DNA from 2 places in the Micromonospora sp. NPDC007271 genome. Region 2 is predicted to be linked to the other one. Evidence: riboswitches for the same ligand, from Rfam matches in the RefSeq annotation. Region 2 holds a riboswitch; the other holds the start of a gene.

Region 1 (7,296 bases), on a different contig from region 2:
GCTGGCCGACACCGGCCTGGTCCACCCTGGGCCCGACGGGGCCATGATCGCCTCCCCGCCCGAGCTGGTTCTCGGACCACGGCTGGCCCGGTCCCGCGAGCAGCTGCGCCGCTCCGAGGAGCTGCTCGCTCAGTTCGCGGAGACCTACCACCGCGAGATGGCGCCCGCCCGAGGCCACGACCTCGTCGAGCTCATCGAGGGCCCCGAATCGGTCGCCCACCGACTGCTCCAGCTGGAGTACAGCGCCCAACGCACCATCCGCGCCTTCCAGTCGGGCGCCAACCAGGCGATCCCCACCGCCGACACATTCGAGGAGACCACGAGCGAGGACCTCCAGGGAAAGCGCGGTCAGGACGAGACCGACGCGCTGGAGCGGGTACGCCGCCACGCCGTCGCCGGCGTGGTCTATCGCATCGTCGTCGACACGGCGTTCCTGCAGGAGCCGGCGGCGACCCGTGCCCTCCAAAAGAGGCTCGAAGAGGGAGCGCAGGTGCGGATTGCCGACGAGCCGCTACGCAAGATCGCGGTCGCCGACGACGCCACGGCGATGGTGCAGATCAGCGACCATGCGTCGGTGATGCTGCGCTGGCCGCTCGCCGCGCTGGCCGGTGAGCTCTTCGAGGCCGTCTGGGCCTCGGCACGCCCGTTCGTCGTCAAAGGGACCGGGCTGGACCCGATGGACAGGCAGATCCTGCAGCTCATGCTCGCCGGCCTCACCGATCAGGCGCTCGCCCACCAGCTCGGCACCTCGGCCCGCACGGTCCAGCGCCGTCTCCGCGCCCTCATGGAGACGACGGGCGCCACCACGCGGATGCAGCTCGGCTGGCACGCCTACCGCCGCGGATGGGTCTGACCGCATTACCTGTTCTGCCGGCGGGCCGGACGTGGCCCAGCACGAGCTCGCTGAGCGGATAAGCCTGACCAAGCCCGAGGGGTCAGCGGTCCCGGCCGCGAGTACCGCTACACCTGCCGGTGGGCTACGCCCTGCTTCAGGGCACCTCGATGGCATCTCCCCAGGCCGCCGGCGCCGCCGCGCTGCTGCTCTCCGCCACCAAGCGGAACGGATCCCGCCACCTCGGCTGAGCTGCGCAACGCCATCTACTGGACTGCGGAGTTCAACAAGGACGAGCTGGCGTTCGCCGAACCCGCCCATGCGGGCAGTTGCGGGGCCTTGTGGGAGACTCCCCACTGCGACGAGCCAGGCTGACGACGAGGATTCCCTGCGCGCCGGGGAGCTCGTTCCGGTCGACGGGGGAACTTGGGGCGGGCTGCTGTTCGACAACCCGAGAATCGGGCTTGCGCCGACCTTGACCTGGAGCTTTCGCTTCCCGTTCATGGAGGTGACCCGGACTACGGGAGCAGCCCGGTCTTCGTGGACATCGAGTGGCTGCCCCTTTCCGTGCCCAGTTGGCGCAGCATGGCAGGCCATGTAGTTCGGGGCGCGGAGGAACCGGCTGAGTGCAGCGTCTACTTCTTCCAGCACCACCAGTACGACCTCATCGATCTCGCGATCGTCGAGCAGCGGGACTTGAGGATTCATGCCCACGCCTCGCTGACGGGTGACCTGGACAGCCTTGGCATCGACCCTGTTACGGCAGACGCCTGGCTGCGCTTCACGGGCATCAGGGTTTACCTGGAGGCCGCAACCGCCGCTGATTCAGCACTCGCTCGACTCCAGGGCTTTACTGACATTACCGGTTTGTCCTACTCGCCAACGCCCAATAGCCCTTCCTTCCGATTTGCGCCTGCCGACTCCTGAGCGGTCCTCTCAGGAAACGACTCGACGCGTAGGGCCGTGGACGCAAGGATCTTTGGTTATGGCTTGGAACACCGTCCAGCCTCAGCCGGTGACCGGCGACGTGGTTCCAGTCCTGTGGCTGTGTGGCCCTCCCGGTGTCGGCAAGACCGCGGTCGGCTGGGATATCTACTCGGCGTTGATCCGGTCTGGTGTCCAGACCGGCTACGTGGATGTGGATCAACTCGGGATGTGCTATCCGGAGCCGGCTGGCGATCCCGGGCGACACCGGATGAAGACACGCAATCTGAATGGTGTCATCGCCGGGTACCGGGCGGCGGGAGCCCGGTGCGTGGTGGTCTCGGGCGTCGTCGACGCCCGTCACGGCGTGCACCGCGATGAGCTGACACAGGTGGCGTTGACGGTCTGCCGGCTACGGGCCGAGGAGGAGCAGCTGGCACAGCGGTTCGTCGGCCGGCAGGGACACAACGGCGGACTGGCACAGGCATTGCAGGAGGCCGCCAACCTGGACACTGGCACTGTTGCCGAGGTCTGCGTGGACACCAGTGGGCTCACCGTGGCCGACGTGGCGCGGCAGGTGCGCGACCGCGTGAGCGGTTGGCCCGGGCTGAGCGACCCGCAACGGCCGTTGTCGCCCGTCCGCAGCGACTCTGCAGACGGCCTCGGAGCTGGTGTGGACCCTGACGGGCGCGTGCTGTGGCTGTGTGGCGCCACCGGTGTCGGCAAGTCCACCATCGGTTTCCAGGTCTACCTGAAGGTTCTCGGCGCCGGGCTGACGGCGGCCTACATCGACCTGAATCAGATTGGCTTCTGCGGCCCTACGCCTGCCGATCATCGCCTCAAGGCCCGCAACCTCGCGGCCCTGTGGCGTACCTACCGGGACGCTGGCGCTCAGGCGCTGGTCATGGTCGGCCCGGCAGAGGACGAGGCGGCCCTCGGCGTGTACGGCGACGCGCTGCCCGCATCGGCGGTGACCGTGTGTCGCCTGCACGCCGACCGTGACACGCTGACCAGCCGGATCATGCTTCGCGGCCAAGGTCGTGGCAGCTGGTCGGAGCCGGGCGATCCACTGGTCGGCAAGCCCACCGCGCACCTGCTGAGCGTCGCCGACCAGGCGGCGCAGGAGGCGGAGGCTCTGGAACGAGCCGCGATCGGCCATCGGATCGACACCGACAGGCACACGATCGCAGAAATCACCGACCTGGTGGTGGCCCGAACCGGGTGGCCGGACCAGCTGCCATAGCCCACGCCATCACTGCTGGGCGACGCAGCTTCCGGGATGGCCCGCCGCTCGCTGACAGTGATCCGCTTACCTCAGGGGTGCTGGCGCCCATCGATATTTGGGAAGGGACGGGCGCCAGAGCCACCAGTGCCAGTAAGTGATCAGGTACTTGTTGGTTGCTTTCCCGGCTGTCCACGGTGAGTGGTCGCCCGGCAGTCGTGTCGTCGGAGAGCCGCAGCGTCAGGGCTGCGTCGGCCAGGTTCGAGCCGCCTCACCGCACGGTTCGCCGCTGACGAACAGTTCGACCAACACGACCGCTCACCGCGGTCGTCGCATGTCTCCCCGCCTGGTTCTCGGGGTTGCTCCCGGCGTCGATGATCTCTATGCTCCGTGGACGTCACGAGTGGTCAGCGTCAAGCCTCCCGGCTTGCTGACCCGGCAACCGCGCCACCCGCGCACGGTGCCCCCGGGAGAAGACCAGGCCGACCGCTAACTGCGGCCCGGCAAGAGCGGGTGCCTCGAGGCACCGGAAGGCGAGTTCACCGTGCCATTCGAAGAGCTGGATCTGGCCGCTTTCGCAGTCTGCCTGACCTGCGGATGCCTCCAAGGTGGTGTCCCGCGCGAGCAGCGGTGCCGCTGCCAGCCACGTACGCCGGACTGGGAGCAGCAGTGGCAGGGGCAGGACATCTCCAGCGACCTCGACCTGTGCGTGTTGTGCGTCCGGGACACGGTCACCACCCGAACCCGGTGGTCGTGGCTGGGCTGCGAAACCTGCCGGCACGTCTCGCAAGTCGTCGGCGAACGGTACGGCCACCGCAGCGCACTGCCACTGGGACGACACTCGATCATGAACGGCGACGTGGTCCAGCCGCCGGCGGCCACGGCCACCGAGGTCACCGGCTCGCTGATCGCCGCAACCCGGCGCTGGAACGCACTACGCGAATGGCGACAGGCGGAGTTCGACCGACTCGCCGAGCCGCTACGCGCAACGGGCCCGACCGTGCCCCTGATCGAATGGCAGCGGCGATGGCCACCATCGCTCGGGGCGAGCGTCGATGCCTTCGACCGCTACGGCGCCGTGCCCGTACCCACCGACCTCAGCAGCCTGCGACAGGCCCAGGCCAGGTTCCGATCCTCGGCGCGTTGACCGCCATCCCGGCGCAGCTGCTGTTGGTGGTGCCCGGCATCGTCGACGGCAGCTGCGTTGGCCCTCTCCTCGCCGGCGGTCCGTACCCCAGATGGCGCGCCACCGGACGCGCCGTCGTGGCTGGTGGTGCGGGCCAGGCCGGGACCGGCCGTTCTCGGTGCCCGTCATCCGACCTTGGTGAGCGTCCCCCAGCCGATCGGGCTGTCGGTACGTTCCCGGGTGAAGCGGAAGGCTACGGTCATGCGGCCGTCGGCGAGCAGCCGGAAGTCCAGATTCACCTCGCGGCTGCACTGAGATCCGGTGCGGATCTCCTCGGTCACCTGCAGCCGCCGAGCCTGCGCCACCTCCAGCGTGAGCGTGCCCTGACACTCGAGCTCCGGATACCGGACCGTGCCAACCTGATCGCCGGCCGCTCCGACCTTGAGGGTGACGACGCTGGTGTAGGGGCTTCGCGGACTGTTGGGCTGGGTGATTTGACCTCGCCATGTGCCGACGAAGGCCTGGGGCACGGAGCTGGTGGCAGGATCGGCGCCCGGCCAGAGCCGAGCGTCGCCGAGCACGCCGTACGGAGTGTCGGAAACCTCGCATTCGCCGGCAACCTTGATCGCCGAGACAACCAGTTCCCCGACGCCGCTCAGATCGATGTCCACTGGTTCGCTGCGGTCGGGCGACACCTCCACGGACTGGACGACGTTGCCGTCGAGCGTGAAATCGACGCGGGCGGTGACATCAGCGGGCGTCTCCCCGCTGAGTCCGACGAAGCTGCGCAGGCGGCGGTAGCCATGGCCGAGCTGGTATGTCAACGTGGCCGGCGTCCCCTCGCAGCCGACCCACGCACCGGTCGAGTGAGGATACGTTGAACCGTCGAAGACTCCGGTGACCTGCTGGCCGCTGCTTCCGGCGGCGGACGCCGACGGGTCGAGTGTGTACAGGTAGACGGACTTGCCGGTGGGTGCGGGTCCGGGTGCCTGTTCCCACCAGACCGATACGTCGACGAGGTCCGCCGCGGCGCCGCGGTCGTTGACCCACATGTCCGCCGCGAGCCGCCCCCACTTCACAATCTCGATGGCCCGGAGCCACCGCAGCGCCGCGACCGCCCGTTGCGCGTTCGGCGGAACGCGCCGATACGACTTCCACAGTTCCTGGTCGGGGTCGACTCCCCGCAGCCGCACCTCGTGCTCGAGCGTGTGCTGCAGACAGCCGGTCATTCCGCTCACCGCGCCAGCGATGTCGCGCGCGGTGAGATCCTCTGCCGTGCCGAGCATTCGGACCACACAGTCGATCGTCCAGATCCCCAGTTCCTTGCCGCCGGGCGCTGGTAGGTCCGCGCCAACCTGTTGCGCGACCTCCATCGCCAGCCACACCACGGCGGCACCCCCGTCGGCACGCGCGTGGCCCTCGAGGTGTCCGCTCGCGGTGGCCGGCGGGTCGTAGACGACCTGGGCCGAGCCGGTGGGAAGGAGGAACACGCGCTTTCGACCGGTCTCGGCGGCAACCTTCTGCAGGAAGCCGGACAGGCCGTCGTCGAGCAGCGAGCCGGACCAGCCCGCGAAGGGGGTGTCGAGGTCGACCGCCACCGGGTAGCCGCGGTTGTTGACCAGGTTGAGGTCGAACCCGAACCCTTCGCGTCCGACGCACGCGAAAATCTGCGCGTTGGCGTCCTCAACGGTCAGCACCTGGCTGATCCATTCCGGCTTGGGGTCCGACGTGCAGTCCGGGCGGGTGGCCCTGCTGCCCAGGAGCCGCCCACTCTGGTACTCGAGCCAGCTCGCCGCACTGACGATGCCGCTGCCGGCATCGTTGACCCGGTCCAGGATCCAGGTCTTGAACGAGAATCCGCTCAGCTGCGCGACCAGTCGGCGATTTCCGGGGTCCGCGACGGTTTCGGTCGGAAGCCACCAGCCGCTCACGTCGTCGAACGTGGCGACGAGCGGGCGCGTGTCCGGTGGGACCTTGCCGGGGTCGTACGGCATGGTCAGCTCCACCGGTCGGATGGGATCGTGATCGGCGATGATCTCCCACGACTGCCCGTCGGGTTGCAGCAGGCCGAGCCGGTCCAGGGCAGGGGCGCGACGCGGTTCGAGACGTACCCGCGTCCCGCTCGGCAGCGCGCCGGCGGGTACGCGCAGCGAGGCGCCCTGCGGATGATGCAGGACGAGTCCGTTGCCGGTCACGGTGCCGGATCCATCGCCTGCCGCCTGGGGGGCGGTGGCCCGGCTGGCGACGACCACCACCGCGCCGACCAGGAGGAGACCGACCACAGCGACCGTGAGCATGACGACGCGGGCCCGCGTGAGCGAGGCGTTCACCATGCGTTGACGGTAGGTAGTTACCACATGAGGCGGACTCCGCCACGACGGCCGGTTTCCCTCCCGATCGACTGCCTCGGTAGACCGGACGACTTTCCTCACCGGCCTTCCGGGCCGGTCTCCTTGTCGGCCGACCGAGCCGTGCTGGCACGGGCGCGGTCAGGACAACGCGCTACCTGGCATGTCGTACCGCCCGCGGCCGAAAGTGCCGTGATGCCAGCACACCGGCATCAACGCCCGCCGTCGGCGCGGAACCGCGCCGACCGGTCCAGGGGCCGTCGTGGCGGGCCTGCTGCGCGACGCCGTTGAGGGTCAGCCGGGTCGCCTACGCCCATATGCATGCCGCCGGTGGTCCGGCGAGCGGGCGGCCCGAACGGCGAAACCTCAAGTAATGCTCAAGATGTTGACCAGGCCTTACACGGTCTTAGACATTTTGATATTTCTATATATGAAAGGGGGTGGAAGCTCTTCGGCTCTCGCAGTGATTGACCCTTGTCCGGGATTCGGCACTCGTTCAGCACGGCGACAAGCACAAGGAGAATGTCTATGCGTACCTGGATGAGGAGAGGTCTGCTACCCGCAGCAGCTCTCCTTGCATTGGCCCTGCCCTTCAGCAGCAGTCTCGTTCTTAATTCGGCCGCCCTCGCGGCCCCGCGCATCACCACCCCCGAGCAGTTCTTCGGCTTCCCACTCGGCTCCGAAGGCAAGCTCGCCCGCTGGGACGACCTGGTGAGGTACTACAAGCTCGTCGCGGACAAGTCCGAGAAGGTGCTTTACCAGGAGATCGGTAAGACGGCGACAGGGCAGCCCTTCCCGCTCCTCACGGTCAGTTCGCCGGGCAACCTCAAGAAACTCGACCGGA
Region 2 (7,296 bases):
CTGCGCCGGGCGGCCTCGACCAGACCGCGGACCGCGGCGTCGGGGAGCACGTCCTGGGGCAGTAGCGAGACGTCGTCCCCGGCGGTGACCAGCTTGCCGAGCAGGGCCAGGCGGAGCATCTCCGGGGAGACCGCGGCGACGACCCCGACCGGGCCGGCCAGGGTCACGGTGCGGGCCGGGACCACCGGCAGGCGACTCACCCGCACCTGCCCGCCGTCCCGCCGGCCCAGATTGCCGAGGAGTAGGTCGTCGGCGTAGAGCAGAGCCGCGTTCGCGGTCGCCTCGGCCGGGGCGGCGATGCCGGCGGTCACCCGCCGGCCGGCCAGCCGGACCGGATCGCCGGGCCGCAGCGCCAGCGCGGTCAGCACCTCCGGGTGCAGGCGCACGACGCCGCGCCGGGCGTCCAGCGCGGCCGGCCGCAGGCTCGCGGTCAGGGTCAGCTCGGGTTCCGCCACCCGCCCGACAGTAGCCGCCGGCACCATCTCCCGGCGCGTCCACCGGTCGACCGTGGGCGGGAGCGGCCGTCGTCGCGGAGTCGGCCGGACGGACGTACGGCGGATCTCAGGTACCACTCAGGGTCCGGGCCGTACCGTGTGCCGCATGAAACCACCGCTCGCCGCCGCGCGGATCCGGCGTGCCCTGGCCACCCGTCGTCGGCGGGTGGTCGCCGCGGTGGTGGCGGTCGTCCTGGTGGCCGGCGCCGTCACCTGGGCGGCCCGGCCGCAGCGGCCCGGCTTCCGGACCGAGCCGGCGCTGGTGACCGTCCGTTCCGGACCGGCCGGCGACCAGCCGGTCGACCTGGACACCACGCTCTACCTGCCGCGGGACGCCTCGGCCCGGCACCAGGTCCCGGCGGTGCTGCTGGCGCACGGCTTCGGCGGCACCAAGGAGTCGGTCCGCGCCGACGCGGAGGACCTGGCCGACCGGGGGTACGCGGTGCTCACCTGGACGGCCCGGGGCTTCGGCCGCAGCGGCGGGGAGATCCACCTGGACAGCCCGGACTACGAGGTGCGCGACGCCCAGCGCCTGCTCGACCGGCTCGCCGCCCGCCCCGACATCCGCCTCGACACCGCCGGCGATCCCCAGGTCGGCGTGGTCGGCGGCTCGTACGGTGGCGGCCTGGCCCTGCTGCTGGCCGCGCAGGACCAGCGGGTCGACGCGATCGTGCCGATGATCACCTGGAACGACCTGTCCCGCGCCTTCCTGCCGGAGAACACCGGCAAGGCGCCGACCGAGGGTGTGTTCAAGAAGGGCTGGGCCGGCATCTTCTTCGGCGGCGGCGGGAACGCCGGCTCCGGCCCGGCCGGCGTCTCCGGCAACACCGCCGGCCAGCCCGAGGGCGCCCCCGCGTCGGCCGGCCCGCCCAGCCCGCAGCCCGGCGCCGGTCCCGGCACCAGTTCCGGGCGGGTGCCCGGGAGCGCCGCCGACCCGTCCTGCGGTCGGTTCGCCGCCGACGTCTGCGCCGCGTACCTGCGGATCGCCACCACCGGGCGGGCCGACGCCCAGGCGGTCGACCTGTTGCGCCGCTCCTCCCCGGCCGGGGTGCTCGACCGGATCAAGGCGCCGACCCTGCTGGTGCAGGGCGAGGCGGACACCCTCTTCCCGCTCACCGAGGCGGACGCCAACGCGCGTGGCATCGCCGCCGCCGGCGCCCCCGTCCGGGTCGCCTGGTTCACCGGCGGCCACGACGGCGGCACGGGTCCCACCTCTGACTCCGACCGGGTGCGGTTCCTGACCGCCCAGTGGCTCGACCACTACGTCAAGGGCGAGGGCGCGGCACCCGCCAACAGCTTCACCTTCTCGCGGATCGCCGGTTTCGACGCGCTCGACCGGGGCCTGGTGGCCACCGGCTACCACACCGCCGACTATCCCGGCCTGGCCGGACAGGGCCGCCAGGACGTCACCCTGGCCGGCCCGGCCCAGGTGATCGCGAATCCGCCCAACGCCAACCCCGCGGCGATCTCCTCGGTGCCCTTCGCCGGGGCGCTCGGCTCGCTGTTGAACGGCGTGGCCCGGGACATCCCCGGCCAGCACGCCCGGTTCGAGTCCGCGCCGCTGACCGAGCCGGTGGACGTGGTCGGCGCGCCGACCGTACGGATCCGGGCGGCCTCGCCGACCGGCGAGGCGGTGCTCTTCGTCAAGCTCTACGACGTCGACCCGAAGGGCGCGGCCACCCTCCCCGACGGCCTGGTCGCCCCGGTGCGGCTGACCGGCCTGCCGGCGGCGATCGACGCCGCGCAGTCGGTCACCGTCACCCTGCCGGCGATCGTCCGCCGGATCGAGTCCGGGCACCGGCTGCGGGTCGTCGTGGCCACCTCCGACCAGGCGTACGCGACCCCGGCCGAGCCGGCCGTGCACACCGTCACCCTCGGCGACGGCCCGCTGGTCCTGCCCACGGTCGACGCCCAGCCGATTCCCACCGCGGCCACGGTCTGGCGCTGGGTGCTGGTCGGCCTGCTCGCCGCGATCGCGGTCGGGCTGGCCGTGGTCGTCCTGGTCGCCCGCCGCCGGCACCGCCGCCAGGACAGCTCGGTCCACCCCGGGTACGCGGGCGTCCCACTCGCCGTCCGCCAGCTCCGCAAGGAGTACGCGGACGGCTTCGTCGCGGTCTCCAACGTGGACTTCGAGGTGCACCCCGGTCAGGTGGTCGGCCTGCTCGGCCCGAACGGCGCCGGCAAGACCACCACGCTGCGGGTGCTGATGGGGCTGACCCAGCCCACGGCCGGTGAGATCTACGTCTTCGGGCACCGGCTGGTGCCGGGTTCACCGGTGCTCTCCCGGATCGGCGCGCTGGTGGAGGGGCCCGGCTTCCTGCCGCACCTGTCGGGCCTGGAGAACCTGAAGGCGTACTGGCGGGCGACCGGGCGGCCCTGGGCGGACGCGCACTTCGACGAGGCGCTGGAGATCGCCGGGCTGGGCGACTCGGTGCACCGCAAGACCCGCAAGTACAGCCACGGGATGCGGCAGCGACTCGCCATCGCGCAGGCCATGCTCGGCCTGCCCGAGCTGCTGGTGCTCGACGAGCCGACGGACGGCCTGGACCCGCCGCAGATCGCCGAGATGCGCCGGGTGCTCCAGCGGTACGCCACCGACGGCCGCGCCGTGCTGGTCTCCAGTCACCTGCTGGCCGAGGTGGAGCAGACCTGCACCCATGCCGTGGTGGTCAACAAGGGGCGGATCGTGGCGTCCGGCCCGGTCGAGGAGATCGTCGGCGAGTCGCCGAGCGTGCTGTTCGAGGTGAGCGACCCGGACGCGGCGCGCGGCGTGCTCGACCGGCTGGCCGGCGTACGGGTGCTGCCCGGCGGCGACGGTGGGCTGGTGGTGGACACGAACGGCACCGCCCGCAGCGAGGTGGTGGCCGAGCTGGTCCGGGCGGGTATCGGGGTGGACCGGGTGGTGCCCCGGCGCCGCCTGGAGGACGCCTTCCTCGCCCTGGTCGGCGAGAACTCTCGGGGGAGCGGGGACCGGTGATGGGACAGTCGTCATCCGTGCGAGCGGCGGACCGCGGCGGGGCGGCGCAGGGCTACCGGCCGTCGGCGACGCTGCCGTTCCTGGCCGAGTTCCGCCGGCAGGCGTCGCGCCGGCGTACCCAGCTCGCGCTGGGGTTCATGGTGCTGCTGCCCTTGATCATCCTGGTCGCGTTCCAGTTCCCCTCCGCCGAGGACGACCGCGGCGGCCGGGGGGAGTTCGGCAGCCTGGCCGACCTGGCCACCTCCGGCGGGCTGAACTTCACCCTGTTCACGATCCTGGTCTCGGCGTCGTTCCTGCTGGTCGTGGTGGTGGCGCTGTTCTGCGGCGACACGGTGGCCAGTGAGGCGAGCTGGGGCAGCCTGCGTTACCTGCTCGCGATCCCGGTGCCCCGGGCCCGGCTGCTGGCGGTGAAGCTGCTGGTCGCGCTCGCGTACTCCGCGTTGGCCCTGCTGTTGCTGGCCGGCACCGCGCTGCTCGCCGGCACCCTCCGGTACGGCTGGTCCCCGCTGCGCAGCCAGGTCTCCGCCGAGCTGGCCCCGGCGGAGGGGCTGCTCCGCCTGCTCGCGGTGCTCGGCTACCTGGCGGTCGTCCTGCTGGTGGTGGCCGGCCTGGCGTTCCTGCTGTCGGTGACCACGGACGCGGCGCTCGGCGCGGTCGGCGGGGCGGTGCTGCTCTGGATCCTGTCCAGCATCCTGGACCAGATCACCGCGCTGGGCGGGCTGCGCGCGTTCCTGCCCACCCACTACAGCAGCGCCTGGCTGGGCCTGCTCTCCACCCCGGTGCAGACGGACGATCTCGTCCGCGGGGCCATCTCGGCGATCGCCTACGCCACCGGATTCTGGGGCCTGGCCTTCTGGCGTTTCACCCGCAAGGACGTCACGAGCTGACCATAGCCCCCGGGGGGCCGTATGTCCCGCGCTCTCCCTGTTCCGCATGGTCACCGGTCTGCTCTTCCTCTGCCACGGCGCTGCGTCGCTCTTCGGCGTCCTGGGCGGCAACTCGGCGACCGGCAAGGCGATCCCGGTCGGCCAGTGGCCCGGCTGGTGGGCCGCGTTGATCCAGCTCGCCTGCGGCGCCCTGGTCCTCGTCGGCCTGCTGACCCGGCCCGCGGCGCTGCTCGCCGCCGGCTCGATGGCGTACGCGTACTTCGTGGTGCACCAGCCGCACGCGTTGCTGCCGTTGCACAACGGCGGCGAACTCGCGGCCCTCTTCTGCTGGTCGTTCGTGCTCATCGCGGTGCTCGGCCCGGGCACCTGGGCGCTGGACGCCCTGCTCCGCCGCCGCTCCGTTGCCGCGTTGCCGGGCCCGGCCGAGTGCTCCTCGGTCCCCGCCTGACCGCGCGGACCCGCCGGGTGGCCCACCGCAACGGGCCACCCGGCGTACCACCGCCCAGTCCCCGAGCTGATCGAGGCGAGCCGGTCAGAGGCGGTTGTCCGGGGTCGGGGTGGGGTCGGGGACGGCGGGTGGTGCGCTGCGGGTCGGGGCCGGGTCGTCGTTCCGCTTCCAGGCGCTCACTCCGAGCCGGCCGGTGTTGCCCAGGTCGATCGGCCCGTCCAGCTCCACCGGGTACGCCGGCCGCCCCGCCATCGGGCTGATCTCCAGGTACGTGCCGTTGCTCGCGACCACCGTGGCGTCGGTCACCAGGTTGCGCCAGAGCAGGGCGGCGGTGGCCCGCTCGCCGGGGCGCAGCACCATCCGCCGGGGCGGATCGTCGAAACCCGAGGTGATCGCCCGTGCCCCGGGGATGATCTCGACGGCCAGCGGCTGCCCGTCGGCGTCCCGTAGCCGCGGCTCCGGACGGCCCTCCAGGACGTACGGCCCGCTGCCGCAGTTGACCAGCTCCAGGCCCATCGCCCGGAGGCCCATGGCGGCGTCCACGCCGAGACTCGTGATGCGTACCCCTTCCGGGGAGCACTCGGGGACGACCGTGGTGGTGGTGGTGGGGGTCGGCCGGCTCGCCGCGGCGGGGCCGTCGGTCGGTGGCCCGGACGTGCAGGCGGCGAGCATTGCCGTGCCGGTCAGGGCGCAGATCCGGAAGGCCGTCAACCTCACCCGGCGATCCTGTCAGCCCTGCCGCACGGCGCTGCCGAGGGCCCGGGGAGGTGTGGCGAGCAGTTCACAGCGTGGGAACCCCGCGCGGTGGCAGCGTGGCCTGGGCATAGACTCGACGGCACAACTGCATACCTCATCCAGAGGGGCTGAGGGATACGGCCCGATGACGCCCCGGCAACCACCCGCGCGCTCGACGACGAGCGACGCCGGCAGGTGCCAATTCCGTCCCCGCCGCACGAGGCGATGCGGGGAAAGATGAGAGGACTTCCTCGACATGACGTCGACGCTTCCCGCCGCCTCCGGCATCGACACCACCCTCAGCCCGGCCCGTGCCCTGGTCTGTCGCGCTTGTTCCGCGCGCTACCCGCTCGCCGCCCAGCATGCCTGCTACGAGTGCTTCGGGCCGCTCGAGGTCGACTACGACAGCGCCGCCCTGGCCAGGGTGACCCGGGAGCAGATCGAGGCCGGCCCGAAGAACCTCTGGCGCTACGCCGCCCTGCTCCCCGCCGGCCAGGACCCGGCCACCCGGGTCACCCTCAATCCCGGCCTGACCCCGCTGGTCGCCGCCCCGCACCTCGCCGCCGAGCTGGGCCTCACCGCCCCGCTCTGGGTCAAGGATGACAGTGCCAACCCCACCCACTCCTTCAAGGACCGGGTGGTCTCGGTGGCGCTGTCCGCCGCCCGGGCGCTGGGCTTCACCCGGTACGCCTGCGCCTCCACCGGCAACCTGGCCAACTCGGTCGCCGCCCACGCGGCCCGGGCCGGGGTGCCCTCGGTGGTCTTCATCCCCAGCGACCTGGAGCAGGGCAAGGTGGTGACCACCGCCGTCTACGGCGGCGACCTGGTCGCCGTCGACGGCTCGTACGACGACGTGAACCGGCTCTGCGGCGAGCTGGTGGAGACCGACGAGTTCGAGGACACCGCCTTCGTCAACGTCAACGTCCGGCCGTACTACGCCGAGGGCTCCAAAACCCTGGGGTACGAGGTGGCCGAGCAGCTCGGCTGGCGGATCCCAGCCCAGGTGGTCATCCCGATGGCCAGCGGCGAGCTGCTCACGAAGATCGACAAGGCGTTCGCCGAGCTGGTCGAGATCGGGCTGGTGAAGGCGCCGGCCGGCGGTTGGAAGGTGTTCGGCGCCCAGTCCGCCGGCTGCAACCCGATCGCCACCGCGCTGCACGCCGGCACCGACACCATCGTTCCGGTGAAGCCGACCGGCATCGCCAAGTCGCTGAACATCGGCGACCCGGCCGCCGGCCTCTACGCCCTGGAGGCGGTCCGCCGCACCGACGGCTGGATGGAGTACGCCGACGACGACGAGATCCGGGCGGCCATCCGGCTGCTGGCCCGCACCACCGGGGTCTTCGCCGAGACCGCCGGCGGGGTCACCGTGGCGGTGCTCCGCAAGCTGGTCGAGTCCGGTCGCCTCGACCCGGCCGCCGAGACCGTCGTCTTCAACACCGGCGAGGGCCTCAAGACCCTCGACGCGGTCGCCGCCCAGGTCGGCCCCACCCACCGCATCAAGCCCTCCCTCCGCGCCGCCCGCGACGCCACCCTCCTCTAACCCACCCTCCCCGTCGATCTTGCAGTTGCTGCCGTGGCAAAAGCCCCGTAAAGGGCAGATGGGCGGCAGTAACTGCAAGATCGCGAGGGAGGGGGGTGGGGAGGGAGGGGAGGGGGGATCGCCCGGGTGGGGGATCGGGGTGATCCGTGGGGTAACTGGCTATTCGCTGTGAGTGTGAGAAACCCGCCGACAAGGACTTGACGGCAGGAATG

The links. Region 2 has a riboswitch for S-adenosylmethionine ahead of thrC (threonine synthase). Riboswitches for the same ligand answer to the same signal wherever they lie in the genome.
Region 1: it holds a riboswitch for S-adenosylmethionine, as region 2 does, so the genes downstream of both, ABZ570_RS27530 (hypothetical protein) here and thrC (threonine synthase) in region 2, are expected to answer to the same signal.

What each region holds. Positions count from the first base shown of each region.
Region 1 covers NZ_JBEYER010000099.1:14,416-21,711, reverse strand. Annotated here, with positions in the region: gene ABZ570_RS27550 (winged helix-turn-helix transcriptional regulator) at 1-853, shown strand, start outside; gene ABZ570_RS27545 (S8 family serine peptidase) at 973-1,083, shown strand; gene ABZ570_RS27540 (hypothetical protein) at 1,373-1,759, shown strand; gene ABZ570_RS27535 (hypothetical protein) at 1,848-2,999, shown strand; SAM riboswitch class IV at 3,374-3,494, shown strand; gene ABZ570_RS27530 (hypothetical protein) at 3,523-4,125, shown strand; gene ABZ570_RS27525 (hypothetical protein) at 4,290-6,437, opposite strand; gene ABZ570_RS27520 (M14 family zinc carboxypeptidase) at 6,981-7,296, shown strand, end outside.
Region 2 covers NZ_JBEYER010000028.1:21,652-28,947, reverse strand. Annotated here, with positions in the region: gene ABZ570_RS12860 (AAA family ATPase) at 1-455, opposite strand, end outside; gene ABZ570_RS12855 (alpha/beta fold hydrolase) at 601-3,471, shown strand; gene ABZ570_RS12850 (ABC transporter permease subunit) at 3,489-4,358, shown strand; gene ABZ570_RS12845 (DoxX family protein) at 4,396-4,806, shown strand; gene ABZ570_RS12840 (DUF4232 domain-containing protein) at 4,891-5,523, opposite strand; SAM riboswitch class I at 5,654-5,785, shown strand; gene thrC (threonine synthase) at 5,798-7,084, shown strand.